DNA from 3 places in the Cupriavidus sp. 01L43 genome. Region 3 is predicted to be linked to each of the others. Evidence: predicted binding sites of a transcription regulator. Region 3 holds the regulator's gene; each other region holds the start of a gene.

Region 1 (10,388 bases), on a different contig from region 3:
CGCCTGCGCAACGAGTTCGCCCAGGAGCACGGGCTGTCCGGCGACCCGATCCGCCACGAGGCGCTGATCCACTTCATCGAACGCAACTACACCCACGACGCGCGCGGCGCCTGGTTCTTCCAGAACGGGCCGCAGCGGGTGTTCGTCTCGCTCGGCTACGCGCCGTGGATCGTGCGGATGCACGACGGCGCGCTGGCCACCACCACCGGGCGGCCGTTCAGTGTGGCGGCCTGCCATGCCGACGAGCACGGCAACGTGGTGCTGGCGGGGACGGTGGAAGGTCTGGGGGATGGGGACGGAGATGGCGCGCCGGTGCAGGCCGCGCTGCTGCACGACCATGACCTCGACGCCTTCAGCAGCGCCTGCACCTGGCATGGCGAGGGGTGCGGTGCGGCGCTGGGGGTGTTCCATCACGCCGGGCGCGATTTCGACATCGAACCGATTGCCGAGGACGAGGTGCCGACGCGCTTCGGCTTCGTGCGAACACCTGCACCCGCACCGGAAGCCGAAGCTGGCTGAGGCCCAGCCTCAGTTCGGCATGCCCTTGTTGTCCTGCTTTTCCTCGCGGAACTGCAGCTGGAGCTGGTGCAGCCGCGCATCGACCTCGGACAGCGAGTAGAAATCGCCATCATTGGCCTTGCGGGCGATCTGCAATTGCTCGATGGCCGCCTGGTAGGACCCGTCCATCGCGTACTTCTCGGCCAGCGCCTGATGCTGCTGCAGCCGCTTGCCCTGCGCCGCGTAGGCGCGCGCGAGCAGCTCCCACCATTCGGCACGCGCCTTTTCCTCGCGCGTGCGGGCGCGCAGGAAGGTCACGGCGTCGCCCAGCTTGCCGGCGGCGACCAGCGAATCGGCATACGTCAGCGCCACGGCATGAGAGAGCGGGAACGCGCGCATCGAGGCGTTGGCCTGCGTCAGCGCTTCCTGCGGACGGCCCTCGGCGCGCGCCAGCTCGATCGCCATGACGTCCAGCATCGGACTGCCCGAGGTGGCGGACGGAATCGTGCCGTAGAGCCGGCGCGCCTCGGCCAGCGCCCGTTCGGCATCCGCGTAGCGGCCCAGCCGCTGGTTGGCGAAGGCGATGCCGTAGTAGATCGCCGGCTGCCGCACCGGCGAGGCGTTCGCCACTTGCGACTGGAACGTCTCCAGCACGTTGCGCTGGTCGTTGGGGGTGGTGGCCTGAATCACGCGCGCCCGCGCCCGGGCGAACTCGTACTCGGGCGTGTTGCCAACCTTGCGGGCGGTCACGTGGCGCACGCGGTCCTGCATGTCGGCGATCCGCTCGGAGGTCAGCGGGTGGGTGCGCACATAGGCCGGGATCGAGTTGTCCGAGATGCCGGTCACGCGCTGGAGCCGCGAGAAGAAATCGGGCATGCCCTGCGGGTCGAAGCCGGCAGCGGTCATGATCTGGAAGCCGACGCGGTCAGCCTCGCGCTCGGCCCCGCGCGAGAAGGACAGCTGGTTGGCCACGGCCGCGCCCTGCCCGCCCATCGCCAGCGCCGCCGCTGCATCGCCGCTCTTGGTGGCCGCCAGCCCGGCCAGCACCATCGACGCCAGCGCGATCCACATCGACTCATCCTGCTTGGTGATGCCGCGCGCGATATGGCGCTGCATCACGTGGCCGATTTCATGGCCGAGCACGGAGGCAAGTTCCGATTCGGTCTCGGACTGGACCAGCAGCCCGGTATGCACGCCGATATAGCCGCCCGGCAGCGCGAAGGCGTTGATCGAGCGGTCCCGCACGCCAAACAGTTCGAAGCCGGTGGCGAAGGTGCCCGCGCCATTCGAACCGGCCACGTTCTGGCGGCGCGCGGCCTGCACCAGCCGGTAGCCGAGCGCGTTCAGGTAATCGTTGAGCAGCGCGTCCGAGACGTAGTCGGTATCGCGGCGGATATCCCGCATGATCCGGTCGCCCAGCCGCCGCTCCATGTCCGGCGACAGCGATGCCGTGGACGGGTCGCCGAGGTCCGGGAGCTGCAGGCTGCCGCCCTCCACCACCGGGTTGTTGGTCCGCAATCCGAATTCGGATTTCTGACCCGCCCTGACACTGCGGTTGAGATTGTCGTAGACCTGATCGCTGGCGTCGGGCACCAGCTCCGTAGTGGGCGCCGGCTGCTGCGAGGACGGCGCCAGCCGCGCGGCGGGCACGGTCAAGCCCTGCGGCCAGGCCGGCGCGGCCATGGTCAGCACGAGGGCGGCGGCCACGGCACGGGCAAGTGACGCGCGCATGGCGGGGGCGGCCAAAGCAGCGGGAGCGGTGTCGGCGGCGCGCGCCGGAGCGGGCAGGCGGCGGCGCCAGGAGGTCTTGGGCATATTGCTATGATAGCGGCCTCCGCCGCGCGTTCCCAATCCGGCAGACCCCTTGCCCCGCGTTGTTTCTCCGGATTGCGACGGGCGCTATTTCATCCCTCGAATTCTGACGCCATGAGCCAACTCACCCACTTCGACGCCGCCGGACAAGCCCATATGGTCGATGTCGGCAACAAGGCCAGCACCCATCGCGTGGCGGTGGCCACCGGCACCATCACCATGCAGCCGGATACCTTCGCGCTGGTGCGCGACGGCACCGCCAAGAAGGGCGACGTGCTCGGCATCGCCCGGGTGGCCGCGATCATGGCGACCAAGCGCACCTCCGACCTGATCCCCCTCTGCCATCCCATCGGCCTGACCAAGGTGGCGGTCGATTTCGCGCTGGACGAACCGAGTTCCACGATCGCCTGCGTGGTACGCACCGAAACCCACGGCCAGACCGGGGTGGAGATGGAGGCGCTGACCGGCGTGCAGGTGGCCCTGCTGACCATCTATGACATGTGCAAGGCGGTGGACCGGGGGATGGTGATGGGCAACGTGAAGCTGCTGGAAAAGCATGGCGGGAAGTCGGGGGATTGGGTGGCGGGCTGATTTGTCGCCCCGTGTCTCCCGTTGTCCCCCGTTGTCCCGCCCGTAATAAAGGTAACGCCGCATTTCCAAGCCCCCCGCGCCGGCGCCACTTCCGGAAAATTGGTATTGAATTACCAGCAAGGCCCGGCGCCGCCCGTCCACGGATCGGGCGGGTCGAGCGTTGAGGGTTAGGTAACAGGCCGCAACGCCGGAAACGCCGCTTTCGGGATGTCGCCGGCACGCATGCAGCACATTGGGTAGGGGTACACATCATGAACGGGCGCAAGCTTTGCCAGATCGCCCTGGCTTTCGCGGCGGTGGCCTCGGCCGCTGTCAGCACGTCGGCCATGGCCGGCGGCCACTACCACGGGGGGCGCGCGCGCGTCGGCGTGGGCGTCTACGTGGGACCGGGCTGGGGAGGATGGGGACCCGGCTGGGGTCCAGGCTGGGGGCCCGGTTGGGGACCCTATGCCTATGGCCCCTACTACGGGCCCGGCTACTATCCGCCCGCCGTCGTCGCGGTGCCGGCGCCGAATCCGCCGCAGTACATCGAACAGGGCGCGGATGGCAATCCAGTGCCCGCGCCATCGGCCAGCGGCGCGCCGAATGACTCGCCCAACGCCTGGTGGTACCACTGCGATTCGCCCGAGGGCTTCTACCCGTACGTCCGCGAGTGTCCCACCGGCTGGCAGCGGGTGCCGCCGACGCCGTCTTCGTCCACCACGCCGCAGGGCCATGTTCCGGGAGCGACGTCATGAATCCGCGCATCCTTCCCCTGTTGCTGGCGGGCACGCTGGGCCTTGGCGCCTGCGCGGTCATGCCGTCCGGCCCGAGCGTGATGGCGCTGCCGGGCACCGGCAAGACCTTCGACCAATTCCGGGGCGATGACTACAACTGCCGCCAGTTCGCATTCGGCCAGGTGGGCGGCGTAAGCGCCCAGCAGGCATCGAACACGGCGGCCGTGGGCAGCGCGGCCATCGGCACGGCGCTCGGCGCGGCGGCCGGGGCGGCATTCGACGGTGGTTCGGGCGCGGCTATCGGGGCCGGCGTGGGCCTGCTCACCGGCGCCGCCGTGGGGGCCGGGAACTCGTATAACGCGGGATATGGGTCGCAACGGCAGTACGACGCCGCCTACGTCCAGTGCATGTACGCCAGCGGCAACCGTGTGCCGGTCTACGGGCAGATGGTGTCCACGCCGCGCGCCACCAGCTACGCGGCGCCACCGTCGAACTACCAGCCCTACTATCCTCCGCCCCCGCCGCCCGGTTACGTGCGCTGACGGCTTCGGCCCTGGCTGGGTTTCGGCTCAGCCGTGGCCCTGCCGGGCGCGTACGCGCACCCAGGCGCAGAAGTCGCGCGGACGGTGCGCGTCGTCCATTTCCTCGCAAGCCTTGTCCAGCGTGTTGAACTGTGCGGCTTCGTCGCCCTGATAGTAATAGCGCAGGCGATCCATCCACAGCCGCGCGCGCTCTGGCTGGCCGGTCAGCGCCAGTAGCCACGCGGTGCGGCCGATCAGGTTCGGGGTGGGCAGCAGGTGCAGCGCGTCGAGGTGCCCGGGTAGCAATTCGGCGGCATTCTGGGCCGTGATGACGGTCCGCTCGATGGCCTCCGACGCGGCGTGCTGGCGGAACCAGTGACGCGGCATCGGCAGGCCGTCGCGCCGTTCATCGCTCGCATACTCGCGCGCTTCCACGCGGCGGTAGTCCTGCCAGAGCGTGGTCAGGACGATGGCCGAGACCGTGACGAAGGCGATGCCGATGACCATCGGCACCGGCTTGGGGACTCGCCATTTGCCGAAGCCGGACGGCTCCAGCCATCCCAGCAGGAAGCAGAACGGCAGGAAGAAGTAGAGGTAATGGAGCGGGTATTCGAGCATCGAATGCGCGCCGACCATCGCCAGCCAGAGCAGGATCACCACGGTCTGCGGCCGCTCCGCCGACGCCGCGAGCCAGAGGCGACTACGCACCACACGCCCCAGCCACGCCAGCAGCAGCACCCCCACGCCCGCCGTCCCCGTCAAACCCGTCTTCGCCAGCAGATCGAGCACGGCGTTGTGGGCGTGCAGGGACATCTCGGCCGTCACGCGCAGTTGCGACATCTGCTGGAACTGCGCCCAGCCGAACTCCCCGTAACCCACGCCGAGCAGCGGATGCGATCGGAACATGGCGATGGCATGCGCCCACAGCGCGCCGCGTGCCGAGACCTGATCGCCGGCCTTCAGTTGCGCGACGGTATCGAACAATCGCCAATCGAATGCCTGCCCGGCGCTCTTGATGACCGGTTGCAGGACCACGATGCCGACGATCAACAGCACGGCAGCGAGCACCAAACCGGGCGGGCGCGCCATCGGATTCGGCCCGCGCCGGGCGCCGCGCACCATGGCGGCGGCGATCAGGGCGTAGATGGCGGCCAGCCCAACGTGGACAAGACCGGTGCGCGAGCCGGTCAGCGCGATGCCCGACTCGAGCAGCAGCACGGCGGCCAGCCACGCCGCAAACCCGAGCCGCGCCCGCCGTGCCAGCCAGATCGCGGCAACGAGGCCAAAGCCGTGGATCGTCGCCTGATGGTTGGGCTGGTTCAGGTTGCCCCACAGCCGGCGGTTGGTGTCGTAGAAATATTCCGAAACAAGGCCGAACATCTGGTCTTCCATATGGAAGACCTGGATCCACTGGGCCAACGTGCCGAGCAGCCCGGCGACGAGGAAGGTAATGGCGAGGGCATCGACAATCTCGGCCCGTTCCTCGGTGGAAAACCCCTGCCCGAGACGCCACGCGGCGACCATCATGGCCGCGCCGAGGGCGAGGACGATCTGGGTGGTGAAGCGGCTGCCGGTGATGTCGGGCATGCCGGCGGCGGACTGGATGATTGTCGTCAGGATCAGCCAGAGCGGCAGCAGGACGATCCAAGGGACTTGGGGGGTGTCCGCCGAGCGCCGAAAGGCCAGCAGGCAGACCAACGCAACACCGAGCACCCCGGCCATCCATTCGCCGTAGAAGGTGGCGAGCGGAAGCGTGTGCTTCGAAACCAGCAGCGGGAGGGTAAAGGCGGCGATGATCGCCGACCCCGGAAGCAAAGCCCTGGATGGCGGCATGCGGGCGCGAGGGGAAGGAAAGGCGCCATGATAGCTTGGCGGCTTACGGAAGCAGGAAAAGAAAAAGCGCCCGAAGGCGCTTTTTCAGACATCAGCATCAGGCGAGGGAAAGGCTCGCTGTTTGCTTGAGACTTAAGGGGCAGCCGGAGCCGTACAGCCCGCGGGCATATAGCTGGCGCTCCAACCGGCACCAGCGCCGGCGATCGTGCAAGTCCAAGCGCCAGTAGCGGCACGGTTCCAGCTAATTACAGTGCCAGAAATGGAAGTCGAAGCGGAAGCGCCCAGAGTACCCGTCAGCGTATTGGCGACTGCAGTCAGGTCAGCGGTCGGCAGTCCATCGGCGGCGGCCAGCAGGCTCGACTTGGTAGAGCCGAGGTTGCACTCGCCCACGCCCGTGCCTTGGGTCGTGCGGCCTTCCGTAATGCAGACCTCTGCTGCGGTCCGCAGTGCCGAGATTTCACCCACCACACGCGAAACCTGCGACTTCGCGACATAGTTCTGATACTGCGGAATAGCAATCGCAGCCAGGATACCGATGATCGCAACCACGATCATCAGTTCGATCAGCGTGAAACCCTTCTGAGCTTGGCGGCCCAGTTTTTTGATTTGTTGTACCCGTTGCATAAGGATTGACCCCTCGATGAGATTTTCGTTACAGAAAGAAACATCTGCTTGCATGTGATGCATTACCCCTAAAGCAGGGAGCGTGCCAGGCTAGCAAATGCCGATAATCTCATGCGGGAGTGACAAAATTTGGCTGATCTACGATTCCAAGGGACGGCAAATCAACAAAATTTGTCACATTTTGTGTCTGCGGGACTGCCAAAGTTTTGCACTTTGAGGCGGGCGGGAGGGACTACGCCTCTGGGGTGTACCCCCACCGGTACCGACATGCCTTTGGACGCACATTTTCGCGCGCGTTCGAGTAACAGTCCCACGAAGCCGCGCCTCCGCCAGCGTAGCCTTCAGACGGTTTGCCGGTTCCACTCAACTCCAACTCCACGAACTTGCCCCTGAGCAGCGGCGATGCATCCTCCCGGAAGTACGCCCGGAGAAAGCACCCGCCGCCGTCTGAAACCTGGCCCATGGACTGGGCCACCACGCGCTCCACGTACTTTCCGTTAATGGTTTCAGCCGRCGGCAAGGCGGCATCGTTCTCCCCGGTGTTGTCCGGACATTGTGAGGAAAGCACATATGCCTCCAGCACCGAGACCTTCAATCCGCCCAGCAAGTACAGCCCCTCGGCGAACTGGGCGCGCGCCACAAAGGCGCGGTACTGCGGCATGGCGAGGCTGGCCAGGATGCCGATGATCGCCACAACGATCATCAGCTCGATCAGCGAAAACCCCGCCTGCCGTGCATGGCGCTTGCGGCGGTCCATGGCGCACCGCCTCAGGCCGAGGTGGAACTCGATCCCCTCACGCTGCAGGACTTCGGCATCAGCTTGTGGTCCACGTTGGAGAAGCAATCCCAGGTGAACGAGCCCTCGGAGCCCTTCAGTTCCAACTCCACATGCTTGCCGGCCAGCGCCTGCGAGACGTCACTCCGGAACCGGGCCGTGATCACGCAACCGCCGGAGTCGCCCACCACGCCATTGGCCTTGGTTTCCACCGATGCCACATACCGGCCATTGATGGTCGAACTCAGCGGCAGGCCGGAGTTATTGGCCGTCTTGTTGTCCGGGCACGACCCGGAGCTGACGTAGGCCTCCACCAGCGACGTCTTCAGGCCCGATGCCAGCGTCAGCGCCTCGGCGAACTGGGCCCGCGCCACGTAGTCGCGGTACTGCGGAATGGCAAGGCTGGCCAGAATGCCGATGATCGCCACAACGATCATCAGTTCGATCAGCGTGAAGCCGGCGCGCATGGTCCGGCGCACAAGACGGCCAGACCGCCGTGGATAAGTGTTGGTGTGTTGCATAGGACCCCCTTTCTGGTTGTCGTCATCGACGCGATGACTGGGGTCGTATGCTGTGGCGGGCTGCGCGCCATGAATTTGATCGCGCGCAAGCCGCCGGACGTTGATTCACTCTGATGGAAATGCACCATAAATGGCGCATTTCGGCCCGATTTTTTCGATGCTGACCGAGGATGGGAGCGCTCCCACCCCCGATCAGCCGCCGTCATCAGATCAGGCCGGCGCCGCAGCCGCCGCCACGTGGCTGCACGCCTTGGGCAGGTACTTCCGTTCAGCGCCCGATTCGCACTGCCACGCCACGGCACCCTGGTCCGCGCCGGTCATGCGCAGCGTCAAGGACTTGCCGACCAGCCCCTTGGCGATGCCGGCGTCCTTGAAGTTGGCGACGATGGTGCAGCCGCCCGCTGCCGTGGGCGTGCCGCCCGTGACCACGCTCTTGATGTACGTCCCGACAATGCTGGTCGCCAGCGGGATCCCATCCGCCGCCCCGCTGGCGTTGCTGGGGCAGGTGCCGCCGTACGAGAACGTTTCGATCACCGCCGGCTTTTGCCCCGACGCCAGGCTCAGTCCCTCGGCGAACTGCGAGCGCGCCACGTAGTCCTGATACTGTGGAATGGCGACCCCGGCGAGGATGCCGATGATCGCCACCACGATCATCAGTTCGATCAGCGTGAAGCCGCGATGGCGGCGTGCGGAAGGCTTGCGTTGCATATTGACCCTTTTCATGGTGATGGTTGATGTCCGTGCCGCGCGGCATTGCGCACCGGCACGGCACCCATGATCGGGAGGTCAGCCCCCTATTCCGATTGATCTCCGACAATTCCCACAGGCTTGTGGGAATTGCTTGGAAATCCACAGGAATTCGTGGCGCGGGCGCCCACAGCGCCCTGTTGTAGCGGCGCCACCAAAGAAAAACGGGCGGCCAGATCGGCCGCCCGTTTCAGGCAATACGAGACTACGAGTCAGGGGGTCAGGCCACCTGCGCGCTCCGGCGCTTGAGCAGCTTGCCCACCAGCACCACCAGCACGGCCCCGACCAAGCCAAACACCAGATGGGCGTGCGGCACATGCACCTGGAACCACTCTGCATCCACGGGGTCGCTCACCAGCATCTCGCCGGCCAGGTAGCCCAGCAGCGCGGCGCCCAGCACGATGATGAGCGGGAAGCGCTCCATCACCTTCAGCAGGATGGTGCTGCCGAACACAATCAGCGGAATCGACAGGCCCAGGCCCAGCACCAGCAGCATCAGCTGGCTGCCTTCGGGGCCCTTCTGTGCGGCGGCGGCCACGGCCACCACGTTGTCCAGCGACATCACCAGGTCGGCAATCAGGATGGTGCGGATGGCTTGCCAGATGTTGTCCTTGGCGTCGTGGCCTTCCTCGCCGTCATCACCGGTCAGCAGTTGCACGCCGATGTAGACCAGCAGGATGGCGCCGACGATCTTCAGGTACGGCAGCGTCAGCAGCTTCACGGCGGCCACGGTCAGCACCACGCGCATGATGATGGCGGCGGCGCTGCCCCAGAAAATGGCTTTCTTTTGCTGGGCCGGCGGCAGATTGCGCGAGGCGAGCGCGATCACCACGGCGTTGTCGCCGGACAGCACGATATTGGTCAGGATGATGGATCCCAGCGCAATCCAAAATGCGCTGCTCGACAGCAATTCCACGGCAAGACTCCTCGAATTTCTAGGTTTATTCCACGTTCGCCAACCGCCCGGCAGGCGGCGCCACTGCGAACTTTTGGATGTCTGAACTTACAGACATGGAGATGTATCGCACGAACCTTACGATTCGGTTTCAACCTTCCGGCAGGCGGCTCGGGAAATACCCTAGGTCAGCGTCTCGCCAGAATGACATTGCCCCCGGGCGAGCGGGGGCAATGCGATGCAATCACCACACGTCAGGCGCCCGAATCGGCACGCCATGGCGCGGGAAGTGACGCATGATTTACAGCATCGCCTTCAGCAGGCGGGCCATCTCCGACGGGTTCTTGGTCACCGTGATACCGCAGGCTTCCATGATTTCCAGCTTGGCCTGGGCGGTGTCCGCACCACCCGAGATCAGCGCGCCGGCGTGGCCCATGCGCTTGCCCGGGGGCGCCGTCACACCGGCGATGAAGCCAACCACCGGCTTCTTCATGTTGTCCTTGATCCAGTGCGCGGCGTTGGCCTCGTCCGGGCCGCCGATCTCACCGATCATGACCACGGCGTCCGTGTCGGGATCGTCGTTGAACATCTTCATCACGTCGATGTGCTTCAGGCCGTTGATGGGGTCGCCACCAATGCCCACGGCCGACGACTGGCCCAGGCCCAGCGCGGTCAGCTGGCCCACGGCTTCGTACGTCAGCGTGCCCGAGCGCGACACCACGCCGATGCGGCCCTTGCGGTGGATGTGACCCGGCATGATGCCGATCTTGATCTCGTCCGGCGTGATCAGGCCCGGGCAGTTCGGACCCAGCAGCAAGGTCTTCTTGTTCTGCTTACGCATCTTGTCCTTGACTT
Region 2 (10,717 bases), on a different contig from region 3:
AGCGGCATCAGTTCACCGGGAATCATCGCAAGGCTCCTTGATCGTGACGTCCGCCGCTCAGGCGACCAGCAGGCCGGCGCCGTACAGCGCCACGCCAGCCCCGGCCACGCGGGCGAGCCAGCCCGCATGGCGGCGCAGGAACAGGCCCGCACCGATGCCCAGGCCGTGCAGCGCCATCGTCGCCACGGCGAAGCCGCCCACATAGGCCAGCACCGCCGGCATCGCCCCGGCCGTGGCCGGCAGCTCGGCGCCGTGCGCGTAGCCGTGGAACAGCGCGAAGCCGCCGACGATGGCCATCCCGGCCATGGCCGACAGCCGCGCCCGCACGGCCACCAGCAGGCCGATCACCAGCAGCGACACCGCGATCATCGGCTCCACGGCCGGCAGCGTCACGCCGGCAAGGCCCAGCGCCGCGCCCACCAGCATCATGGCGACGAAGGCCAGCGGCAGGCGCAGCAGGTCGGCCTTGGCCGGCGCGCCTTGCCCGAAGGCGCCGCGCGAATTCGTGGCGAGCGCGCTCCACACGCCCGCGGCCGCCATCGCCAGCAGGTGGTCGGCGCCGGTGAACGGGTGCAGCACGCCGGCCCAGAGGCTGGCGCCCACGGTGCCGGCGTCATGACCGGGGTGGGCGAAGGCGGAGGCGGTGGCCAGGGTCAGCACGGCGCCGGTGGCGGCGCGATGGAGGAATCGGTGCATGGTTGCTCTCTTGTTGTGGAATTGGGTGTCAGACGATGGGATGGTGCACGGTGACGAGCTTGGTGCCGTCCGGGAAGGTGGCCTCGACCTGGATCTCGGGGATCAGTTCGGCCACGCCGTCCATGACGTCCTCGCGCGTCAGCACGGTGGTGCCCTCGTGCATCAGGTCGGCCACGGTGCGGCCGTCGCGCGCGCCTTCCATGATCGCGGCGGTGATCAGGGCCACCGCCTCGGGGTAGTTGAGCTTGAGCCCGCGTGCACGGCGGCGCTCGGCCAGCAGGGCGGCGGTGAAGATCAGCAGCTTGTCCTTCTCGCGCGGCGTCAGTTCCATCGTTCTGTTCCTCGTTCTTTGCTTGTCTTGTTGTCAGGTGGCCCAGAGGCGCAGCGGCCGCGCCGCCACGCCATGGATCGGCGCGCGCAGCGTGGACCAGGCGCCGGTCATCACGCGCCGCACGGCTTCCATGTCGCGCCCGAGCACGCGCAGCAGCAGCATGGACTGCCCTGCAGACCCGGCGAGGCAGGTCACGCCGGCGCGCAGGTCCGGGACATAGGGTAATTGTTCAGCCAGGGTTTCGGCCAGCGCCGGCGTGGCGCCCTGCCCCACCGCCCAGAGCGTGCCGAGGATGTGCAGGCCGTCCATGCCCGCCACGGCAGGGCGCAGCGCCGAGGTGGCATCGACCTGCGATTGCTCGATCCACAGCGCGCGGTCGGGGCCGGCCACGCGGGTGTCCAGCCACAGCGCGCCGCTCGACCAGCGTTCGCCCGAGGCCTGCCGGCCCAGCACCACGGCATCCCAGCCGATGGCGCTGCCGGTGGGCGCCACGACGACGTCCGTGGCGATGCGGGCGCGTGCATCGTCGAACACGATGTTCTCTTGCGGCAGCCAGTCCAGCCGGGCCCCGTCGGCCACCTCGATGCGCACCTGCTGGGCGGCCTCGCGGCCGAGCGACTTGTACCATTTGGTGGCGCCCGGCGTGGCCAGCACGGCATGGGCGCCGGCTTCCACGGCGATGTCGATGTCGAGCCGGTCGCCACCAGCCACACCGGCGGGCGGATGCAGCACCACCACGTGGCAGATGCCGCCCTCGGGATACAGCGGCTTCTGCACCAGCAGCGGCCCCTGATGGCGGCGTTCGACCAAGGCCGTGCGGCCCGCGCGCGCGGCAAAGCGCAGGCGCAGGCTGGCATGCCAGGCAGGCATGGCGAGTTGGGAGGGGAAATCGGGGTGACGCATGGGCGAAGATTACACCGCGATCAGCTCCCGCACACCATCCTGTTCCATCGTGGCGCCCTCGCCCCGGGCCACCACTTCGCCCCGGCTCATCACGACGTAGTGATCGGCCAGATGGCGGGCGAATTCGTAGTACTGCTCCACCAGCAGCACCGTCATGCCGAACTCGTCCACCAGCAGGCGCAGCGCGCGGCCGATGTCCTGGATGATGGACGGCTGGATGCCTTCGGTGGGCTCGTCGAGAATCAGCAGCTGCGGCTCGCTCATCAGCGCCCGGCCGATGGCCAGTTGCTGCTGCTGGCCGCCGGAGAGATCGCCGCCGCGGCGCGAACGCATGGTGCGCAGCACCGGGAAGAGCTGGTAGATCCGGTCCGGCACGCCGTTCGGGCGCGCGCGGCTGGCGGCGCCGATCAGCAGGTTTTCCTCGACGGTCAGGCGCGGGAAGATCTCGCGGCCCTGCGGCACGTAGGCGAGCCCGGCCGAGACGCGCTCGTACGGGGCCTTCTTCTCGAGGGCCTTGCCCTCCCAGCTGATGTGGCCGCTGCGCGTGGGCACCACGCCCATCAGGCATTTGAGCAGCGTGCTCTTGCCCACGCCGTTGCGGCCGAGCAGCGTGGTCAGCTTGCCCTGGGGCACCTCGAACGAGATGTCGCGCAGGATGTGGCTGCCGCCGTAGAACTGGTTCAGTGCATTGACCTGCAGCATGGTTACCTTCCCAGATAGGACTCGATCACGCGCTCGTCGCGCTTCACGGCGTCTAGCGTGCCTTCGGCCAGCAGGCTGCCTTCGGCCAGCACCGAAACCTTGCCGGACTCGCCGGCCAGCGCCGCCACGAATTCCATGTCGTGCTCCACGACCATCATCGAGCAACTGCCGCGCAGGCTGTTCAGCAGGCCGGCCAGTTGCATCGTCTCTTCGTCGGTCATGCCGGCCACGGGTTCATCGAGCAGCAGCAGTTGCGGTTGCTGCATCAGCAACATGCCGATTTCGAGCCGCTGCTTCTGGCCGTGGGACAGCAGGCCGGCCGGGCGATACGCCTCGTCTTCGAGCCCGGTCAGCGCCAGCGTTTCCTCGATGCGGCGATGGCCCTCGCCGGTCAGCCGCGCGCGCAGCGACGACCACCAGCGCTTGTCCGCCTTCATCGCCAGTTCCAGGTTCTCCCAGACCTCGTGCTGCTCGAAGACCGTGGGCTTCTGGAACTTGCGGCCGATGCCGACCTGCGCGATGCGCGGCTCGGTCATCCGCATCAGATCGATGGACTGCCCGAGGAAGACGCGCCCGCTGACGTTGGCGTTGCGCGGGCCGGTCTTGCCGGTGATGACGTCCATCATCGTGGTCTTGCCGGCGCCGTTCGGGCCGATCACGCAGCGCAGCTCGCCGTGATCGATGGACAGCGACAGCTTGTTCAGGGCGCGGAAGCCGTCGAACTGCACGGTCAGGTCCTCCAGGTAAAGGATGGGACCGTGCGAGGTGTCGATGACGCCGGGCTCCAGCACGCGGCCCAGGCCGGTGGCGTCGCCGCTCTCCGCCTGATCCGCGCCGTGTTTTGCACCTTGTTGGGAAGTGGCCGCGTTCATGCCTCGCTCCCTTGTTGCGGGGTCACGGCGGCCGGGTTCACCGGCTCGCCCGTGGCCGCCTGGATTTTCTGGGCGGCCGTGCGCTTGCCACGCAGGCGGCGCCACAGGCCCACCACGCCATCGGGCAGATACAGCGTCACGAGCACGAACATCGCGCCGAGCAGGAACAACCAGTATTCGGCGAAGTAGGCCGTGAACATGGTCTTGGCGCCGTTGACCAGGAAGGCGCCGACGATCGGCCCGATCAGCGTACCGCGGCCGCCCACGGCCACCCAGACCGCCATCTCGATGGAGTTGGCTGGCGACATCTCGCCCGGGTTGATGATGCCCACCTGCGGCACGTAGAGCGCGCCGGCAATCCCGCACAGCACGGCCGAGAAGGTCCAGACGAACAGCTTGTAGCCGAGCGGGTTGTAGCCGGAGAACATCACGCGCATCTCGGCATCCCGCACTGCGGTGACCACCCGGCCCAGCTTGGACGTGACGATATAGCGGCACGCCACGAACCCGCCGAGCAGCGCCAGGAAGGTCAGCACGAACAGCGCGGCGCGGGTTTCCGGCGCGGCCACGGCGTAGCCGGCGATGCGCTTGAAGTCCGTGAAGCCGTTGTTGCCGCCGAAGCCGGTCTCGTTGCGGAAGAACAGCAGCATCGCCGCGTAGGTCATGGCCTGCGTGATGATCGACAGGTACACGCCCTTGATGCGCGAGCGGAAGGCGAAGAAGCCGAACAGCCACGCCAGCACGCCCGGCACCAGCACGACCAGCAGCATCGCGTACGGCAGGTGCTCGGTGCCGTGCCAGAACCAGGGCAGCTCCTTCCAGTCGAGGAACACCATGAAGTCGGGCAGGTCGCTCTTGTACACGCCTTCGCGGCCGATCGACCGCATCAGGTACATGCCCATCGCATAGCCGCCCAGCGCGAAGAACAGCCCGTGGCCGAGGCTCAGGATGCCGCAGTAGCCCCACACCAGGTCCAGCGCAATGGCCGCCAGCGCGAAGCACATGATCTTGCCGATCAGCGTCAGCGCGTAGGCCGACAGGTGCAGCGGGTGGCCCTCCGGAATCACCAGCGCGCAGATCGGCACGCCGACCGCGACCACCAGCGTGAGGATGACCAGCGCCAGCCACACCTTGCGCGAGAAGAGCGGCTGGCGCTCGGGAACCGAGAGGCGGAACGGCGCCCCGTTCGAGGATTTCGATTGAAAGCTACGCATGTCATGCCTCCGCGCTGCGCCCTTTGAGCGCGAACAGGCCCTGCGGGCGTTTCTGGATAAACAGCACGATCAGCACCAGGACGAAGATCTTGGCCAGCACCGCGCCGTAGAACGGCTCGATGAACTTGTTGATGAGGCCGAGCCCGAAGGCGCCGACGATGGTGCCGGCCAGCTGGCCCACGCCGCCGAGCACCACCACCATGAACGAATCGATGATGTAGGCCTGCCCGAGGTCCGGCCCTACGTTGCCGATCTGGGACAGCGCGCAGCCGCCCAGCCCGGCGATGCCGGCGCCGAAGGCGAAGGCGTAGCTATCCACCTTCCACGTGCGCACGCCCACACAGGCCGCCATGGTGCGGTTCTGCGTGGTGGCGCGCACGAACAGGCCGAGCCGCGTGCGATTCAGCACCGCCCACGCCACGGCCACCACGGCCAGCGCGAAGGCGATGATGACGATGCGGTTGTACGGAATCACGAGGCCGGCCATCGCCGTCACGCCGCCGCTCATCCAGTTGGGGTTTGCTACCTCCACGTTCTGGGCGCCGAAGAGGGTGCGCACGGCCTGCATCAGCAGCAGGCTGATACCGAAGGTGGCCAGCAGCGTCTCGAGCGGGCGGCCGTACAGGTGGCGCAGCACGATCCGCTCGATGGCGAAGCCGACGACACCCGCTGCCAGGAACGACGCCGGCAGCGCCGCCAGCAGGTACCAATCGAACGCATTCGGCGCATAGGCGCGGAACAGCGTCTGCACCACGTAGGTGGCGTAGGCGCCGATCATCAGGAACTCGCCGTGCGCCATGTTGATGACGCCGATCAGCCCGTAGGTGATGGCCAGGCCCAGCGCGGCCAGCAGCAGCACGCTACCAAGGCTCAGGCCGGCGAACAGGTTGCCGAGCAGCTCGGCGCGGCCTTGCTCGCCACGCATCTTGTCGATGGCCTGCTGGGCGGCGGCGCGCACGTCGGCGTCGGGCTCCTTGAACTTGCCCGCTTCATCGCGCTCCACCAGCGGCGTCAGCTTCTGGCGGATCTGCGGATTGCTGTCCTGGCCGAGGATGCGGATGGCTTCCAGCCGCGCGTCGCGCGTGGCGTCGGTGCCCTGCGCCAGTACGGTGTTGGCCCAGATCACGTCGAGCCGGGCGCGCAGGCCGGCATCGGCCTCGGCCTTGCGGGCCGCTTCCACGACTTCGCGCGAGGCGCTCTCGGGTTGATCGGACAAGGTGTTGATGGCCTGCGTACGCACCGCGATGTCCGGCGACTGCAGCAGGAGGCTGCTCGCGGCGCTATCGACGATGGCCCGCAGGCTGTTGTTCAGCGTGAGGGACTCGAGTTCATCGGCCTTCACGGTCACCGGCTTGCCAGTGATGGCATCGACGGTCTTGTCGCCATCCTGGCGCACCATGCCCACCGATGGCGCATATTGGAGTGCATCGTCCTGGAGCGCGCGCAGGATCGGGCCGGCCTGCTCGGGCGGCGCCTGGGTCAGCGCGGCGAGCGCGGCGGTCTTCGCGTCGAAGTCGTCTTCGACCAGCGGCTTGAGATCAGCCTGCGTGAGCGGTGCCGCCCACAGCGGCGCGGCGGCCAGCAACAGCGCAGCCAGCATGGCGCGCAGCCACGGCAAGGCGGACGGGAATGGAGATCGGTGCATAGGGCTGGCTGGCGTCTGATATGGCGCGATGGTTCGCGTCTTTTATGCGTGGAACGACCGAGGGAGGGCTCCCCTCTCCCAAGGGAGAGGGGCAAAACACCATGGGTACGCTGGAGATCAGCGGCCGGCGACAACCTTGTCCGGCTTGCCTTCGTTACCCGCGATGAACGGGCTCCACGGCTGCGCGCGCACCGGCTTCGCCGTCTTCCACACCACGGAGAACTGGCCGTCGCCCTTCACTTCGCCGATCATCACCGGCTTGTACAGGTGGTGGTTCTCGCCCATGGTCAGCGTGAAGCCGTCCGGCGACTTGAAGGTCTGGCCATACATGGCCTGGCGCACCTTGTCCGCGTCGGTGGTGCCGGCCTTCTTGACCGCCTGCGCCCACATATGGATGCCGACGTAGGTGGCTTCCATCGGGTCGTTGGTCACGCGCTTGTCGCCGCCGGGCAGGTTGTTGGCCTTGACCCATGCCGCCCATTGCTTCTTGAACGCGTCGTTCTCGGGGTTCTTCACCGACATGAAGTAGTTCCAGGCGGCCAGGTGGCCGACCAGCGGCTTGGTGTCGATGCCACGCAGTTCTTCCTCGCCCACGGAGAAGGCCACCACCGGCACGTCCTTGGCCTTCAGGCCGGCGTTGCCCAGTTCCTTGTAGAACGGCACGTTGGAGTCGCCGTTGATCGTCGAGATCACGGCCGTCTTGCCGCCCTGCGAGAACTTCTTGATGTTGGCGACGATAGTCTGGTAGTCGCTATGGCCAAACGGGGTGTAGACCTCCTCGATGTCCTTGTCGGCAACGCCCTTGCTCTTCAGGAACGCGCGCAGGATCTTGTTGGTCGTACGCGGGTACACGTAGTCGGTGCCGAGCAGGAAGAAGCGCTTGGCGCCGCCGCCTTCCTTGCTCATCAGGTATTCCACAGCCGGGATGGCCTGCTGGTTAGGCGCGGCGCCGGTGTAGAACACGTTCTTCGACATTTCCTCGCCCTCGTACTGCACCGGGTAGAACAGCAGCGAGTTCAGTTCCTCGTAGACCGGGAGCACGGACTTGCGCGATACCGAGGTCCAGCAGCCAAACGTGACGGCGACCTTGTCCTGCGTGACCAGTTGGCGCGCCTTCTCGGCGAACAGCGGCCAGTTGGAGGCGGGGTCCACCACCACCGGCTCGAGCTTGCGGCCCAGCACGCCGCCGCTCTTGTTGATCTCGTCGATGGTCATCAGCGCCACGTCCTTGAGCGAGGTCTCGGAGATGGCCATCGTGCCCGACAGCGAATGCAGGATGCCGACCTTGATCGGATCCTTCGACTGCGCCAGCAGCGGGCTGGTACCGATCATTGCCGCGGCGGCTACCGCCGACAGCTTCAGCATGTCACGTCGTTTCATTGCAGCTCCCAGTTTGTCGTATGTGGTCAGGGACTCTACGCACCCCGGGTGATCCTTCTGCAACTAGCGTGCCATGGACTGCCGGGCCGGGAACGATCAAAGGTGGGAGAAAACGTCACGGCGGGTGATCCCGTCGCACCAATCCGGTGCCAATCGGGTCACCGGGGCCGGCGGGGGCGCGCCAACTCCCGCACCGGCATCGTGCATAGCCGCAAATCAGTGCAGGATCCGGGCCGGCGGCAGTGCATCGCGCACCGCCGACAATAAAAAACGGGGCCCGAGGGCCCCGTCTTCGCTCCATGCCTGACGATGCTTACTTCATCATCGGCATCATGTTGGCATTCATGTTGTGCATGATCCAGAGCGAACCGGCCAGCACGATGAACAGGATCAGCAGCGTGAACAGGAACGCCATGACGTTCCAGCGCTGGCCCTTGGAGCCATCCATGTGGAGGAAGTACTTCAGGTGGACCACGATCTGGACCACGGCCATGCCGAGGATGATCCAGAGGATGGTGCCGCGGTCCATCGTGCCGTCCATCACGATCTTGAACGGGATCACCGTCAGGATCACGGCCAGCACGAAGCCGATCACATACGACTTGACGCTGCTGTGGCCGTGCGACTCGCCGTGGGCCGCCGTTGCATGTTGTTGTGCCATTACAGTGCTCCCATCAGGTAGACGACGGTGAAGACACCGATCCAGACGATGTCCAAGAAGTGCCAAAACAGGCTCAGGCAGTTCAGGCGCTTTTCCATCGTCGGGGTCATGCCCTTCTTGTTCAGCTGCCACATCAGCACGAGCATCCAGACCATGCCGCTGGCCACGTGCAGGCCGTGGGTGCCCACGAGCGTGAAGAACGACGACAGGAACGCGCTGCGGCCCGGGCCGGCGCCTTCGTGGATCAGGTGATGGAACTCATAGATTTCCATCGACATGAACGCGGCGCCCAGCAGGAACGTCACGCCCAGCCAGATCAGCACGCGACCCTTGCTGCGGTTCTGCAGCGAGATCATCGCGAAGCCGTACGTGATCGACGAGAACAGCAGGATGAACGTCTCGACCAGCACGAAGTTGAGCTCGAACAGCTCCTTGCCCGACGGGCCGCCCGCCACTTCGCCGCGCAGCACGGCGTAGGCGGCGAACAGGCACGCGAACAAGATGCAGTCGCTCATCAGATACAGCCAGAAACCAAAGATGGTGTTCTCGCTGGTGTCGTGATGGGCGTGGTCGTGGTCATGCGCGGCATCGTGCGCGTGGCCGTGGGCGGGGGCTTGCGCCCCAAAACGGTCTAGAACTTCAGTCGACATGATGATCAGCCCTGCGTAGCGATGCGCTGCTGGTGCAGCGTTTCGATCTGCTCGACCTGCTTGGCCGGCACGTAGTAATCGATATGGTCGTCGTTGGCGCGGCGGATGAACGCCACCACCATGCCAACCAGGCCCACGGCGGCAAGCCACCAGATATGCCAGGTCAGCGCGAAGCCCAGCGCGAGGCTGAAGGCACCCATGTAGAAGCCTGCAGCGGTGTTCTTCGGCATGTGGATCTGCTCGTAGCCGTCCGTGCGGATGGTCTCGCCGCGGGCCTTCATGTCGGCAAACGCGTCCAGGTCACGCACCACCGGGGTGTGCGCGAAGTTGTAGAACGCGGGCGGCGACGACGTGGCCCACTCCAGCGTACGGCCACCCCACGGATCGCCCGTGACGTCCGCCAGCGCCTTGCGGTTGCGGATCGACACGACGATCTGCAGCACCTGGAAGCCGATACCCATGGCGATGAACACCACGCCGATCACGGCCGCGTACAGGAACGGGGTCCAGGCCGGGTTGTCGGTATGGTTCAGGCGGCGGGTCATGCCCATCAGGCCCAGCACGTACAGCGGCATGAACGCGAAGTAGAAGCCAACCAGCCAGCACCAGAACGCGCACTTGCCCAGACGCTCGTCCAGCTTGAAGCCGAACGCCTTCGGCCACCAGTAGGTCACGCCGGCCAGGTAGCCGAACAGCACGCCACCGATGATCACGTTGTGGAAGTGGGCAATCAGGAACAGGCTGTTATGCAGCACGAAGTCGGCGGCCGGCACGGCCATCAGCACGCCGGTCATGCCACCGATCACGAAGGTGACCATGAAGCCCAGCGTCCACAGCACCGGCGACGTCAGCTGCACGCGGCCACGGTACATCGTGAACAGCCAGTTGAAGATCTTCACCCCGGTCGGGATGGAGATGATCATCGTGGTGATGCCGAAGAAGGCATTCACGTTAGCGCCGGAGCCCATCGTGAAGAAGTGGTGCAGCCAGACCAGGAACGACAGCACCATGATCGCGGCCGTCGCGTAGACCATGCCCTTGTAGCCGAACAGCTTCTTGCCCGAGAACGTCGAGATGATTTCCGAGAAGATGCCGAACGCCGGCAGGATCAGGATGTACACCTCGGGGTGGCCCCAGATCCAGATCAGGTTCACGTACATCATGGCGTTGCCGCCACCGTCGTTCGTGAAGAAGTGCATGCCGAAGTAGCGGTCCAGGCCCAGCAGCGCCAGCGACACCGTCAGCACCGGGAAGGCGGCCACGATCAGCACGTTGGTGCACAGCACGGTCCAGGTGAACACCGGCATGCGCATCAGGGTCATGCCCGGGGCGCGCATCTTGAGGATGGTCACGAGGAAGTTCACGCCGGTCAGCAGCGTGCCCAAGCCTGATATCTGCAAGGACCAGAGGTAGTAATCCACCCCTACGCCAGGGCTGTAGTCGATGCCCGACAGCGGCGGATACGCCAGCCAGCCGGTACGTGCGAATTCACCAACCCCCAGGGACACGTTGACCAGCATCGCGCCGGCCACGAACAGCCAGAAGCTCAGCGTGTTCAGGAACGGGAACGCCACGTCGCGCGCGCCGATCTGCAGCGGCACCACGAGGTTCATCAGGCCCGTCATCAGCGGCATGGCCACGAAGAAGATCATGATCACGCCGT
Region 3 (10,717 bases):
GATGGAGAAGTACGCCCATTGCGCGTCCTTATTCCTTCGTGACCGGTGCCGATGTCAGCAATCGAGGCTCCGCCCGGTCATCATGTTGTTGTCAAGGGGGCATTATGCGCCGCGCCCCCGGACCCGGCAATGGAGGGGAAAACAACGGCGGGCGCGGGCGCAGGGCTCAGTGGCCCTCGAAATTGCAAACCGTGAACAGCGGCAGGCCGCTCTTGTGCAACAGCTTCGAGCCGCCGAGTTCAGGCAGGTCGACGATCGCCGCGCCCTCCACCACGGTCGCACCCAGACGCTCCAGCAGCTTGCGGCCGGCCATCATGGTGCCGCCGGTGGCGATCAGGTCGTCGACCAGCAGCACGCGATCACCGGGCTTGCAGGCATCGGCGTGGATCTCCACGGTGGCGCTGCCGTACTCGAGCTCGTACTCCTCGGCCACGGTCTGGAACGGCAGCTTGCCCTTCTTGCGGATCGGCACGAAGCCGAGGTTCAGCTCGTACGCGATGATCGAGCCGAGGATGAAGCCGCGCGCGTCGATGCCGGCCACGAGGTCCAGCTCCTGGTCCATGTAGCGGTGCACGAATACGTCGATCAGCACGCGCAGGGTCTTGGGGTTCTGCAGCAGCGGGGTGATGTCGCGGAACATCACGCCGGGCTGGGGCCAGTCCGGCACGGTGCGGATGCGGTCACGCAGGTAACCGGTGACGTCGCCGAGGTCGGGGGACTGGATGAGGGAATCTGCCATGGGGATTTGCGTCGAAATGGAAATCGCGTGCCGCCTGCGGTAACGGGCTACCACCCGCCCCGCGCAGGGCCGCCGCACAATGGCCCGGCCGGTCTGGACCGGCTCCGGACACCCGTAACCATACAGGAGACTGCAATGGCCAAGAAAATTCTGATGCTGGTTGGCGACTTCGCCGAAGACTACGAAACGATGGTGCCCTTCCAGGCACTCCAGATGGTGGGCCACGTGGTCCACGCCGTCTGCCCGGACAAGAAGGCCGGCGACCACTGCGCCACGGCCATCCACGACTTCGAGGGCGACCAGACCTACACCGAGAAGCGCGGCCACAATTTCACGCTGAACGCGACGTTTGCCGATGTCGATCCGGCTGCGTATGACGCAATCGTCATTCCGGGCGGCCGCGCCCCCGAATACCTCCGCCTGAACGACCGCGTGCTGGAGATCGTGCGCCACTTCGCCACGGCGAACAAGCCGATCGCGGCGGTCTGCCACGGCGCCCAGTTGCTGGCCGCGGCCGGCGTGCTCGAAGGCCGCACCTGCTCCGCCTACCCGGCCTGTGCGCCGGAAGTCCGGCTGGCGGGCGGCAAGTACGCCGATATTCCGGTCGATCAGGCCCATACCGACGGCAACCTCGTCACCGCGCCCGCGTGGCCGGCCCACCCGGCATGGCTGGCCCAGTTCCTGACCGTGCTCGGGACCCGGATCACCCAGTAGTCATCCAGTCGACGTACAGTAGAGCCTTCCGAACGCGGCGCCCGCCCCGGCGCCGCTGTCGCAGGAGGCATGCCGATGTGCGAGATCTTCGTCCGGGCCAATCCGGATTCCTACCAGACCCAGTCCCGCTCGCTGCGGCTGCACGGCGTGGCCACGAGCATCCGCCTGGAAAACCTGTTCTGGGAAGTGCTGGAGGAACTGGCGCAGCGCGACGCGATGACGGTCAACCAGTTGCTGACCCGGCTCCATGACGAACTGGCCGAGCATCGCGGCGAAGTGTCGCTGTCGGCCAATTTCGCGTCATTCCTGCGTGTGTGCTGTTTGCGTTACCTGATGCTGCAGGGCGAAGGGCGGATTCCAGCCGATAGTCACGTGCCGATCCGATCACTTGACGCCCACGCGGTGCTGGACGGCCTGCCGCCGTCCTGGGGCGGCGAAGGCTCCTCCCTCAATTCCTGAGCCGCTCTCTATATATAGAGGCGCTCAATCCCGCAGCAGCCGTTCCTCGGCGGACTCCAGTGCCTCCGGCGTGCCGCGCAGCACCACGATATCGCCCGGTTCCAGCACGGTCTCCGGCTGCGGATCGAAGGCGCGGATGCCGCGCCGGCGCACCGCCGTCACCTCCACCCCGATCCGCTCCAGCCCCAGCGCGCCCAGCCGGCGGCCCACGGCCGTGTGCTCGGCGCCGAGCGAGACCGAATGGAGCCGCACGGTGTCGCGCTCGATCATGTCCTCTTCGTCGTCCCGACCGTGGAAGTAGCCGCGCAGCAGGCTGTAGCGCGCGTCACGGGCCTGCTGCACGCCGCGCACCACGCGGCGCATCGGCACACCCAGCAGCACCAGCGCGTGCGAGGCCAGCATCAGGCTGCCCTCGATGATCTCGGGCACCACCTCGGTGGCGCCGGCCTTCTGGAGCGTGTCCAGCTCGGAATCGTCCACGGTCCGCACGATCACGGGCAGCGCCGGCGCCAGCTCCTGCACGTGGTGCAGCACCCGCAGCGCCGACGGCGTGTTGGCATAGGTCACAATCAGCGCGGCGGCGCGATGGATACCGGCGGCGATCAGCGCCTCGCGGCGGCCGGCATCGCCATAGACCACGGTGTCACCGGCCCCGGCGGCCTCGCGCACGCGGTCCGGGTCGAGGTCGAGCGCCACGTAGTTGATGCCCTCGCGCTCGAGCATATGCGCCAGGTTCTGCCCGCTGCGGCCAAATCCGCAGATGATCGCGTGCTTCTCGGTCTGCAGGCTCTGGGCGGCGATGCGGGTCATGTTCAGCGACTGCATCAGCCATTCGTTGGCGGCAAAGCGCAGCACGATGGTGTCGCTGTACTGGATCAGGAACGGCGCCGCCAGCATCGACAGCAGCATCGAGGCCAGGATGACCTGGATCAGCACCGGATCGACCAACCCGATACCATCGATCTGGTTCAGCAGCACGAAGCCGAACTCCCCCGCCTGCGCCAGCCCCAGCCCGGTACGGATGGCCACGCCCTGCCGGGAGCCGAACAGCCGCGCCAGCACCGTGATCAGCACCAGCTTGAACAGGATCGGCACGAACAGCAGGCCCAGCACCAGCCAGATGTGGTCGATCACCACATTGATGTTCAACAGCATGCCGATGGTGACGAAGAACAGCCCCAGCAGCACGTCGCGGAACGGCTTGATGTCCTCCTCCACCTGATGCCGGTAGGGCGTTTCCGAGATCAGCATGCCGGCCATGAACGCGCCGAGCGCCATCGACAAACCCAGCCGCTCGGTCAGCGCGGCCATGCCGAGCGTGACCAGCAGCAGGTTCAGCATGAACAGTTCCTGCGAGCGCCGCGCCGCCACCACGTGGAACCAGCGGCTCATCACCCGCTGGCCGAGGAAGAAGATCAGGCCGAGGGCCACCACGATCTTGACCGTGGCCACCCCCAGCGCCGCCGCCAGCTCGCCGGGGTCGCGCGAGAGCGCCGGGATGACGATCAGCAGCGGCACCACGGCCAGATCCTGGAACAGCAGCACGCTGATGATGTTGCGGCCGTGCTCCGCCTCCAGCTCCATGCGCTCGGAAAGCATCTTGGAGACGATGGCCGTCGAGGACATGGCCAGCGCCCCGCCCAGCGCCACCGAGGCCTGCCAGGTCAGCCCGATCCAGGCCGAGAGCGCCCATCCGGCCGCTACCACGAGCAGCATCGTCAGCACCACCTGGGAGCCGCCCAGCCCGAATACGAGCCGTTTCATCGAGCGGAGCTTGCCCAGGTTGAACTCGAGCCCGATCGAGAACATCAGGAAGACCACGCCGAATTCGGCCAGGTACTTGGTCTGGGCGGAATCGTTGGCCAGCGCGAGCGCGTGGGGACCGATCAGGATGCCCACCGCCAGGTAGCCCAGCATGGGTGGCAGTTGCAGCATGCGGAAGGCCACCACGCCAAGAACGGCGGCGGCCAGCAGCACGAGGGTCAGTTCCAGCGGAGAATGCATTCGGCGGGCTTCGGGGAAGACTTGGGGCTTGACCTGGAACGAGCCGGCCGGGCACGCGCGCCGTCCCGGCATCGGTGCCTCGCCGGGGAAACACGGCAAGCGGCGGTCGCCCGGACCCCATGGCAGAAAAGCCGGGCCGGTCGCCATCGCATTCGTTGGTATACTTCGTCGCCATGATAGCCAATTTCGATGCGGAACGAGCACTTAAGCTCGCCCGCCATACCCTCCAGATCGAAGCCGACGCCGTTTCCGCGCTGGCTGACCGACTGACGCCCGCGTTTACCAAGGCGGTCCAGATGATCCTGGGCTGCACCGGACGCGTGGTCGTGTCCGGCATCGGCAAGTCCGGCCATATCGGCCGCAAAGTGGCGGCCACGCTGGCTTCCACGGGTACGCCGTCGTTCTTCGTGCACCCGGCCGAGGCCAGCCACGGCGACCTGGGCATGATCACCCGCGACGACGTGCTGATTGCGTTCTCCAATTCCGGCGAGACGGCCGAGCTGCTGTCGATCGTCCCGATCGTCAAGCGCATCGGCGCCGGGCTGATCTCGGTCACCGGGAACCCGGAATCGAACCTCGCCAAGCTGTCCGATGCCCATCTGGACGGCGCCGTGGCCCAGGAGGCCTGCCCGCTGAACCTGGCCCCGACGGCCAGCACCACGGCGGCGCTGGCGCTGGGCGACGCCCTGGCCGTGGCCGTGCTGGACGCGCGCGGCTTTGGCGAGGAAGACTTCGCCCGTTCGCACCCGGGCGGCGCGCTGGGCCGCAAGCTGCTGACCCACGTGCGCGACGTCATGCGCACCGGCAACGGCGTGCCCGAGGTGCGTGAAAACACCCCGCTGGCCCAGGCACTGATGGAAATCACCCGCAAGGGCCTGGCCATGACGGCCGTGGTGGACCCGGACGGCCACGCCATCGGCGTGTTCACCGACGGCGACCTGCGCCGCCTGCTGGAAACCCCGCGCGACTGGCGCACCGTGCCCATCGGCGAGGTCATGCACCGTAACCCCCACGTGGTGAACCAGGACCAGCTGGCCGTGGAAGCCGTGCAGATCATGGAAGCGAACCGCATCAACCAGCTGCTGGTGGTCGATGGCGACGGCAAGCTCGTGGGCGCGCTCCACATCCATGACCTGACCCGCGCCAAGGTCATCTGAGCGGGGCCGGCGATGCGCGACTTCTTCGGCAGGATCTCCGGTCTGGTCATGCGGCTGCTGCCGCTGCTGCTGATGGCGATGGTCGCCGGCAGCACGTTCTGGCTGGTGCAGATCAACTCGCCCCATGAGGACGAGGCCGCCCAGAACCGCGCCAAGCGCCATGAGGCGGACTACTACATGGACCGCTTCTCGGCCACGGAACTGGACACGACCGGCGCCACCAAGATGCGCTTCACCGGCGTGAAGATGATCCATTTCGAGGACGACCAGACCTACGAGGTGACCACGCCGGCCATGCGCGCCTACCAGCCGGACCGCCCCCCGGTCACGGTCAACGCGGACCGGGGCGTGATGAACTCGGAGGGCTCGGTCATCGACCTGTACGGCAATGCCTTCCTGGTACGGCAACCCGGCGTGGATCCGTCGAAGGACCCGCGCATGACCGCTGCATCGCAATATTTCCAGTTGCTGGTCAATGACGACATCGTCAAGACCGATAAAGCGGTACAACTCACGCGCGGCCCGTCGGTGATGACGGCCAACGGACTGGTCTTCAACAATGTCACGCGCGAAGTACAATTGCTCGGCAACGTACGCGGCACCATCGTCATGAATCCGCCGTCGGGGCAGGCCCGGACCACGCAGTAAGCACAACAACAAGCACGCCAGGCGCCGGCAACGGATCGCCCGTCATTCTCTCAGCTGACCAACATGACCCCATCCCTGACGACGTTGTCCTGTCGCCGCATCGTGCCCGCCCTGGCGGTGGCAATCGCCGCGCTCGGCGCGACCCTGGCCCAGCCGGCCCTGGCGGAGCGTGCCGACAAGGACAAGCCGCTGGTGCTGGAGGCCAACAACGCCAGCTATGACGACGTGAAGCAGATCTACACGTTGACCGGCAACGTCGTGCTGACCAAGGGCACGATGGTGCTGAAGTCGGACGCCGCGCAGATCCGCACCGACCCCGAGGGCTACCAGTACGCGGTGGCCACGGCCAATCCGGGCCGCCAGGCGTATATCCGCCAGAAGCGCGACGGCGTGGACGAATACATCGACGGCTGGGGCGACCGCATCGAGTACGACGGCAAGCAGGAAATGTCGAAGCTGATCGGCCACGCCCGTGCGGCGCGCATCGCCGGCGCGAAGACCGTCGACGAGATCCGCGGCGCCGTGATCACCTACGACAGCCGCAACGAGTACTACACGGCTGCCGGCGGCGACAACAACACCTCCACCGGCAACCCGTCCGGCCGCGTGCGCGCCGTGCTCTCGCCGCGCGCGGACCCGGCCAGCGGCGCCGCCGCGCCGCCACCGCCGCTGGAACTGAAGCCGGCGCCCGCGCCCGGCAAGCCCTGAACCCCGGACGCGCCCGCCGCGTCACGCATGCATTGACCTGATGAACGACTCCGCCACGCTCGCCCCGAACGCCTCCGCAGCCCCGTCGGCCGCCCGTACCGACAGCAGCACGCTGGTCGTGCGCCACCTGAAGAAGCGCTACGGTTCGCGCACCGTGGTCAAGGACGTCTCGCTGGACGTGAAGAGCGGCGAGGTGGTCGGCCTGCTCGGTCCGAACGGCGCCGGCAAGACCACGTCGTTCTACATGATCGTGGGCCTGGTGGCACTGGATGAGGGCGACATCGTGCTGGACGACCAGCACATCAGCGGCCTGCCGATCCACGAGCGCGCCCGCATGGGCCTGTCCTACCTGCCGCAGGAGGCCTCGGTCTTCCGCAAGCTCAACGTCGAGGAAAACATCCGCGCCGTGCTCGAGTTGCAATTGGAGAAGGGCAAGCCGCTGCCGAAGGCCGAGATCGAACGCCGCCTGGATTCGCTGCTGGATGACCTGCAGATCGCCCATCTGCGCAACAACCCGGCGCTGTCGCTCTCCGGCGGCGAGCGCCGCCGCGTGGAAATTGCCCGGGCGCTGGCCTCCGCGCCGCGCTTCATCCTGCTGGACGAGCCGTTCGCCGGCGTGGACCCCATCGCCGTGGGCGAAATCCAGCGCATCGTGAGCTTCCTGAAGGCGCGCAACATCGGCGTGCTGATCACCGACCACAACGTGCGCGAGACGCTCGGCATCTGCGACCACGCCTACATCATCAGCGAAGGCACGGTGCTGGCCGCCGGCCAGCCTGAGGAAATCATCGCCAACGAGTCCGTGCGACGCGTGTACCTGGGCGAAAACTTCCGCATGTGACCCATCGGCCGCCGCGTGCGGCCGCGCTTCTCCCGGCCTCCACGGCGACAGCCGGGGTCGATCAGGAAGTCAGAGCGATAGGCGATAGCAATTTCCGTTCCATAGTCGGAAGGATGCGCATAGAATAGGTCGCATGAAACCGTCGCTTCAGCTTCGTCTCTCGCAACATCTGGCATTGACCCCGCAGCTGCAACAGTCGATTCGATTGTTGCAGCTCTCGACGCTTGAACTCCAGCAGGAAGTGGAACAGGCGCTGACCGAAAATCCCCTGCTCGAACGCGAAAACGACTGGATCGAAAGCCCGCTGCGGGTAGCCGCCGATGGCTCGGTCAACCTCCAGAGCGCCCCCGCGCCGGCCTCTTCCGAGCCGCAGCCCAACGGCGATGCGCGCACCGACGGCGCGTCCGGCGGTGAGGACGATAACTACAACGACAACGGCAGCGAGGACTACGGCAGCGACTGGAGCCTCGACGACTTCGCCCGCCGCCCCCAGGGCGACGAGGACGAAAAGTCGCCGATGCAGTTGCGCGATGCCGAACCCACGCTGCGCGAGCACCTGATGGGGCAGTTGGCCCCGCTGAAGATCTCGGTGCGCGACAAGGGCCTGGCCATCTTCCTGATCGAATCGCTCGACGATGACGGCTACCTGAGCGCCTCGCTCGAGGAAATCTGCACCGAACTGCCCGAGGAACTCGAATTCGAGATCGACGAAGTCCACGCGATCCTGACCCTGCTGCAGAGCTTCGACCCGCCCGGCGTGGGCGCGCGCAATGCCGCGGAGTGCCTCAGCCTGCAATTGCGTCGCCTGAAGCACTCGCATCGTGAGCTGGCGCTGACCATCGTCAATCATCATCTGGAACTGCTGGCCGTGCGGGACTACACGCGGCTAAAGAAAGCGCTCCAGGTGGACGAAATAGCACTGAAGGCGGCACACGAACTGATTCGCTCGCTGGCGCCGTATCCGGGGCACGCGTTCAACCGTCCCGAGGCCGACTTCGTGGTGCCCGACGTGTTCGTGCGCAAGAGCGGCAGCGGGTGGATCGCGGCGCTCAATCCGGATGTCATGCCACGGCTGCGCATCAACGACATGTATGCGCAGATCCTGCGCGGCGCGAAGGGCGAAACGGGGACGGCAGGCCTGCAGCAGAAGCTTCAGGAGGCGCGGTGGCTTATCAAGAACATCCAGCAACGATTCGATACGATCCTGCGTGTTTCGCAGGCAATTGTGGAACGTCAAAAGAACTTTTTCACGCATGGCGAAATCGCGATGCGCCCCTTGGTTTTGCGGGAAATAGCCGATACACTCGGTTTACATGAGTCGACCATTTCCCGGGTCACCACGAATAAGTACATGGCCACGCCCATGGGTACTTTCGAGTTGAAGTACTTCTTTGGGAGCCACGTCTCTACGGAGACTGGCGGCGCGGCCTCCTCCACGGCAATCCGCGCGCTGATCAAGCAACTGATAGGAGCCGAAGACCCCAGGAATCCTCTTTCCGACAGCCGGATCGCCGAACTGCTGGGTGAGCAAGGCTTCGTGGTCGCACGCCGCACGGTGGCGAAATACCGCGAAGCGCTCAAGATCCCCGCAGTCAATCTCCGCAAGACTTTGTAGCCGAGCCGCAACCGCCTGCCTGGTGCGGCTCTTTCAGAAGGAGAAGCGCTATGAACTTCAAGATCAGTGGACACCACCTCGACATCACGCCCCCGCTGCGTGAGTATGTGGAAACGAAACTGGAGCGAATTGTCAGGCATTTCGATCAGGTCATCGGCGTGAGCGTGCTGCTATCGGTGGACAACCACAAGGAGAAGGACCGGCGCCAGTACGCGGAAATCAATCTGCATCTGAAGGGGAAGGACATCTTCGTCGAAGCGCATCATGAAGATCTGTATGCGGCGATCGACTGTCTGGTCGACAAGCTCGACCGCCAGGTCATCCGCTACAAGGACCGCGTACAGGGCCACGATCGCGAGGCGGTGAAGTACCAGATGGCCGCCCAGCAACTGACGCAGCAGTAGACACCTGCAGGCAACCGAAAACAGAGCGGTTGCCGACCCTGCAGAGGACTGAAAAGAAGAGCTCAAGCCGCGCAATCAGCGCGGCTTTTTTGATGGGCGCGCGCCATGGCAGTGACGGTGCGGGCACCTGGAATGTTTCGTTACCTTATTGCCACGCCGGAGGGCGACCCGGGGCACCCGGGAGCGGTCAAAATGGGAACAAGTGTTCGCAAGCCGCCCGCCTCGGTGTATGCTCCGCCATACAAATAACGACAGGACGGCCCCGGGACACCCCGGGTGGGCAAGCCGGCCGGCACGTCGTGGCACCGCCGCGACCCCGGCGCTGCATCGCAAAATCGCGGTGGAGCCCTGCTCTATAATGGCCGGACGCTCCAATGCGGGCGTCCCAGACAAGATCTCGGTACCAAAGTTTCGCCCCGAATCCGGCGGGACGGCCTTCGCGCCCCGGCCCGCTAACCTGACTTCTCGCGCATCGCCCATGAATCGTTTGGCCAAATTGCTGCCACCCGGCAACATCCATCTCGACGTCACCGTCACCAGCAAGAAGCGGGTGTTCGAGCAAGCCGGGCTCCTGTTCGAGAACAACCATGGCGTGGCGCGTGCTACCGTGACCGATAACCTGTTCGCGCGCGAATCGCTGGGTTCCACGGGTCTGGGTGCCGGCGTGGCCATTCCGCATGGCCGCATCAAGGGTCTCAAGCAGCCGCTGGCCGGCTTCATGCGCCTGGCCGAGCCCATTCCGTTCGAATCGCCGGACGGCAAGCCGGTGTCGCTGTTGATCTTCCTGCTCGTGCCGGAACAGGCCACGCAACAACATCTGGAAATCCTGTCGGAAATCGCCCAACTGCTCTCGGACCGCGAGATGCGCGAGGGCCTCGCCACACTGCCCACGTCGGAAGCGGTGCATGATCTGCTGACGCAGTGGCACCCCTGACTCCCGCCCCAACGGCCGCCTGAAACGGCCTGTCCGCCCCCGAAAGTCATACGCGCATGGAACTCACCGGCGTCACCTCGCAGTCGATCTTCGACGACAACGCAGCCGATATCAAGCTCTCGTGGGTTGCTGGCCTGGAAGGGGCCGACCGGGCCTTCGACGTGGAATTCGCCCGCGAAGCCACCTCGGCGGCGGACCTCGTCGGCCACTTGAACCTGATCCACCCGAACCGGATCCAGGTGCTCGGCAAGCCGGAAATCCTGTACTACCAGCGCCTCGACGACGAGCCGCGCAAGCGCCAGATGGGCGAGCTGATCCTGCTCGAGCCGCCGTTCCTCGTCGTGGCGGACGGCATGGAGCCGCCGCCAGACCTGGAGCTGCGCTGCACGCGCTCGTCCACGCCGCTGTTCACCACGCCGGTGTCGTCGGCGGCTGTGATCGACCACCTGCGGCTCTACCTGTCGCGCATCTCCGCCCCGCGCGTGACGATGCAC

What was found. The regulator sigma-54, encoded in region 3, starts transcription at its own class of promoters, with help from an activator protein. The targets are predictions, from matches to a motif close to TGGCANGNAANCTGCTTT.
Region 1: a site for sigma-54 is predicted at 6,666-6,683, ahead of AC1DP9_RS15385 (pilin). Genes of this name have one in related genera too.
Region 2: a site for sigma-54 is predicted at 7,800-7,817, ahead of urtA (urea ABC transporter substrate-binding protein). Genes of this name have one in related genera too.

The regions. Positions count from the first base shown of each region.
Region 1 covers NZ_JBFTSH010000008.1:92,761-103,148, forward strand. Annotated here, with positions in the region: gene AC1DP9_RS15355 (DUF2946 family protein) at 1-519, shown strand, start outside; gene AC1DP9_RS15360 (beta-barrel assembly-enhancing protease) at 529-2,313, opposite strand; gene moaC (cyclic pyranopterin monophosphate synthase MoaC) at 2,425-2,901, shown strand; gene AC1DP9_RS15370 (hypothetical protein) at 3,153-3,638, shown strand; gene AC1DP9_RS15375 (hypothetical protein) at 3,635-4,159, shown strand; gene AC1DP9_RS15380 (PglL family O-oligosaccharyltransferase) at 4,187-5,971, opposite strand; gene AC1DP9_RS15385 (pilin) at 6,104-6,595, opposite strand; gene AC1DP9_RS15390 (pilin) at 6,828-7,352, opposite strand; gene AC1DP9_RS15395 (pilin) at 7,364-7,891, opposite strand; gene AC1DP9_RS15400 (pilin) at 8,102-8,599, opposite strand; gene AC1DP9_RS15405 (TerC family protein) at 8,859-9,554, opposite strand; gene sucD (succinate--CoA ligase subunit alpha) at 9,835-10,388, opposite strand, start outside.
Region 2 covers NZ_JBFTSH010000002.1:592,743-603,459, forward strand. Annotated here, with positions in the region: gene AC1DP9_RS05845 (urease subunit beta) at 1-26, opposite strand, end outside; gene AC1DP9_RS05850 (HupE/UreJ family protein) at 58-696, opposite strand; gene AC1DP9_RS05855 (urease subunit gamma) at 725-1,027, opposite strand; gene AC1DP9_RS05860 (urease accessory protein UreD) at 1,061-1,930, opposite strand; gene urtE (urea ABC transporter ATP-binding subunit UrtE) at 1,940-2,632, opposite strand; gene urtD (urea ABC transporter ATP-binding protein UrtD) at 2,635-3,504, opposite strand; gene urtC (urea ABC transporter permease subunit UrtC) at 3,501-4,718, opposite strand; gene urtB (urea ABC transporter permease subunit UrtB) at 4,720-6,363, opposite strand; gene urtA (urea ABC transporter substrate-binding protein) at 6,481-7,743, opposite strand; gene cyoD (cytochrome o ubiquinol oxidase subunit IV) at 8,057-8,404, opposite strand; gene cyoC (cytochrome o ubiquinol oxidase subunit III) at 8,404-9,054, opposite strand; gene cyoB (cytochrome o ubiquinol oxidase subunit I) at 9,060-10,717, opposite strand, start outside.
Region 3 covers NZ_JBFTSH010000003.1:8,766-19,482, forward strand. Annotated here, with positions in the region: gene AC1DP9_RS06890 (Na/Pi cotransporter family protein) at 1-19, opposite strand, end outside; gene AC1DP9_RS06895 (adenine phosphoribosyltransferase) at 167-739, opposite strand; gene AC1DP9_RS06900 (DJ-1/PfpI family protein) at 875-1,453, shown strand; gene AC1DP9_RS06905 (ribbon-helix-helix domain-containing protein) at 1,529-1,912, shown strand; gene AC1DP9_RS06910 (monovalent cation:proton antiporter family protein) at 1,937-3,916, opposite strand; gene AC1DP9_RS06915 (KpsF/GutQ family sugar-phosphate isomerase) at 4,090-5,073, shown strand; gene lptC (LPS export ABC transporter periplasmic protein LptC) at 5,086-5,721, shown strand; gene lptA (lipopolysaccharide transport periplasmic protein LptA) at 5,785-6,429, shown strand; gene lptB (LPS export ABC transporter ATP-binding protein) at 6,470-7,270, shown strand; gene AC1DP9_RS06935 (RNA polymerase factor sigma-54) at 7,404-8,885, shown strand; gene hpf (ribosome hibernation-promoting factor, HPF/YfiA family) at 8,936-9,289, shown strand; gene AC1DP9_RS06945 (PTS sugar transporter subunit IIA) at 9,768-10,223, shown strand; gene hprK (HPr(Ser) kinase/phosphatase) at 10,280-10,717, shown strand, end outside.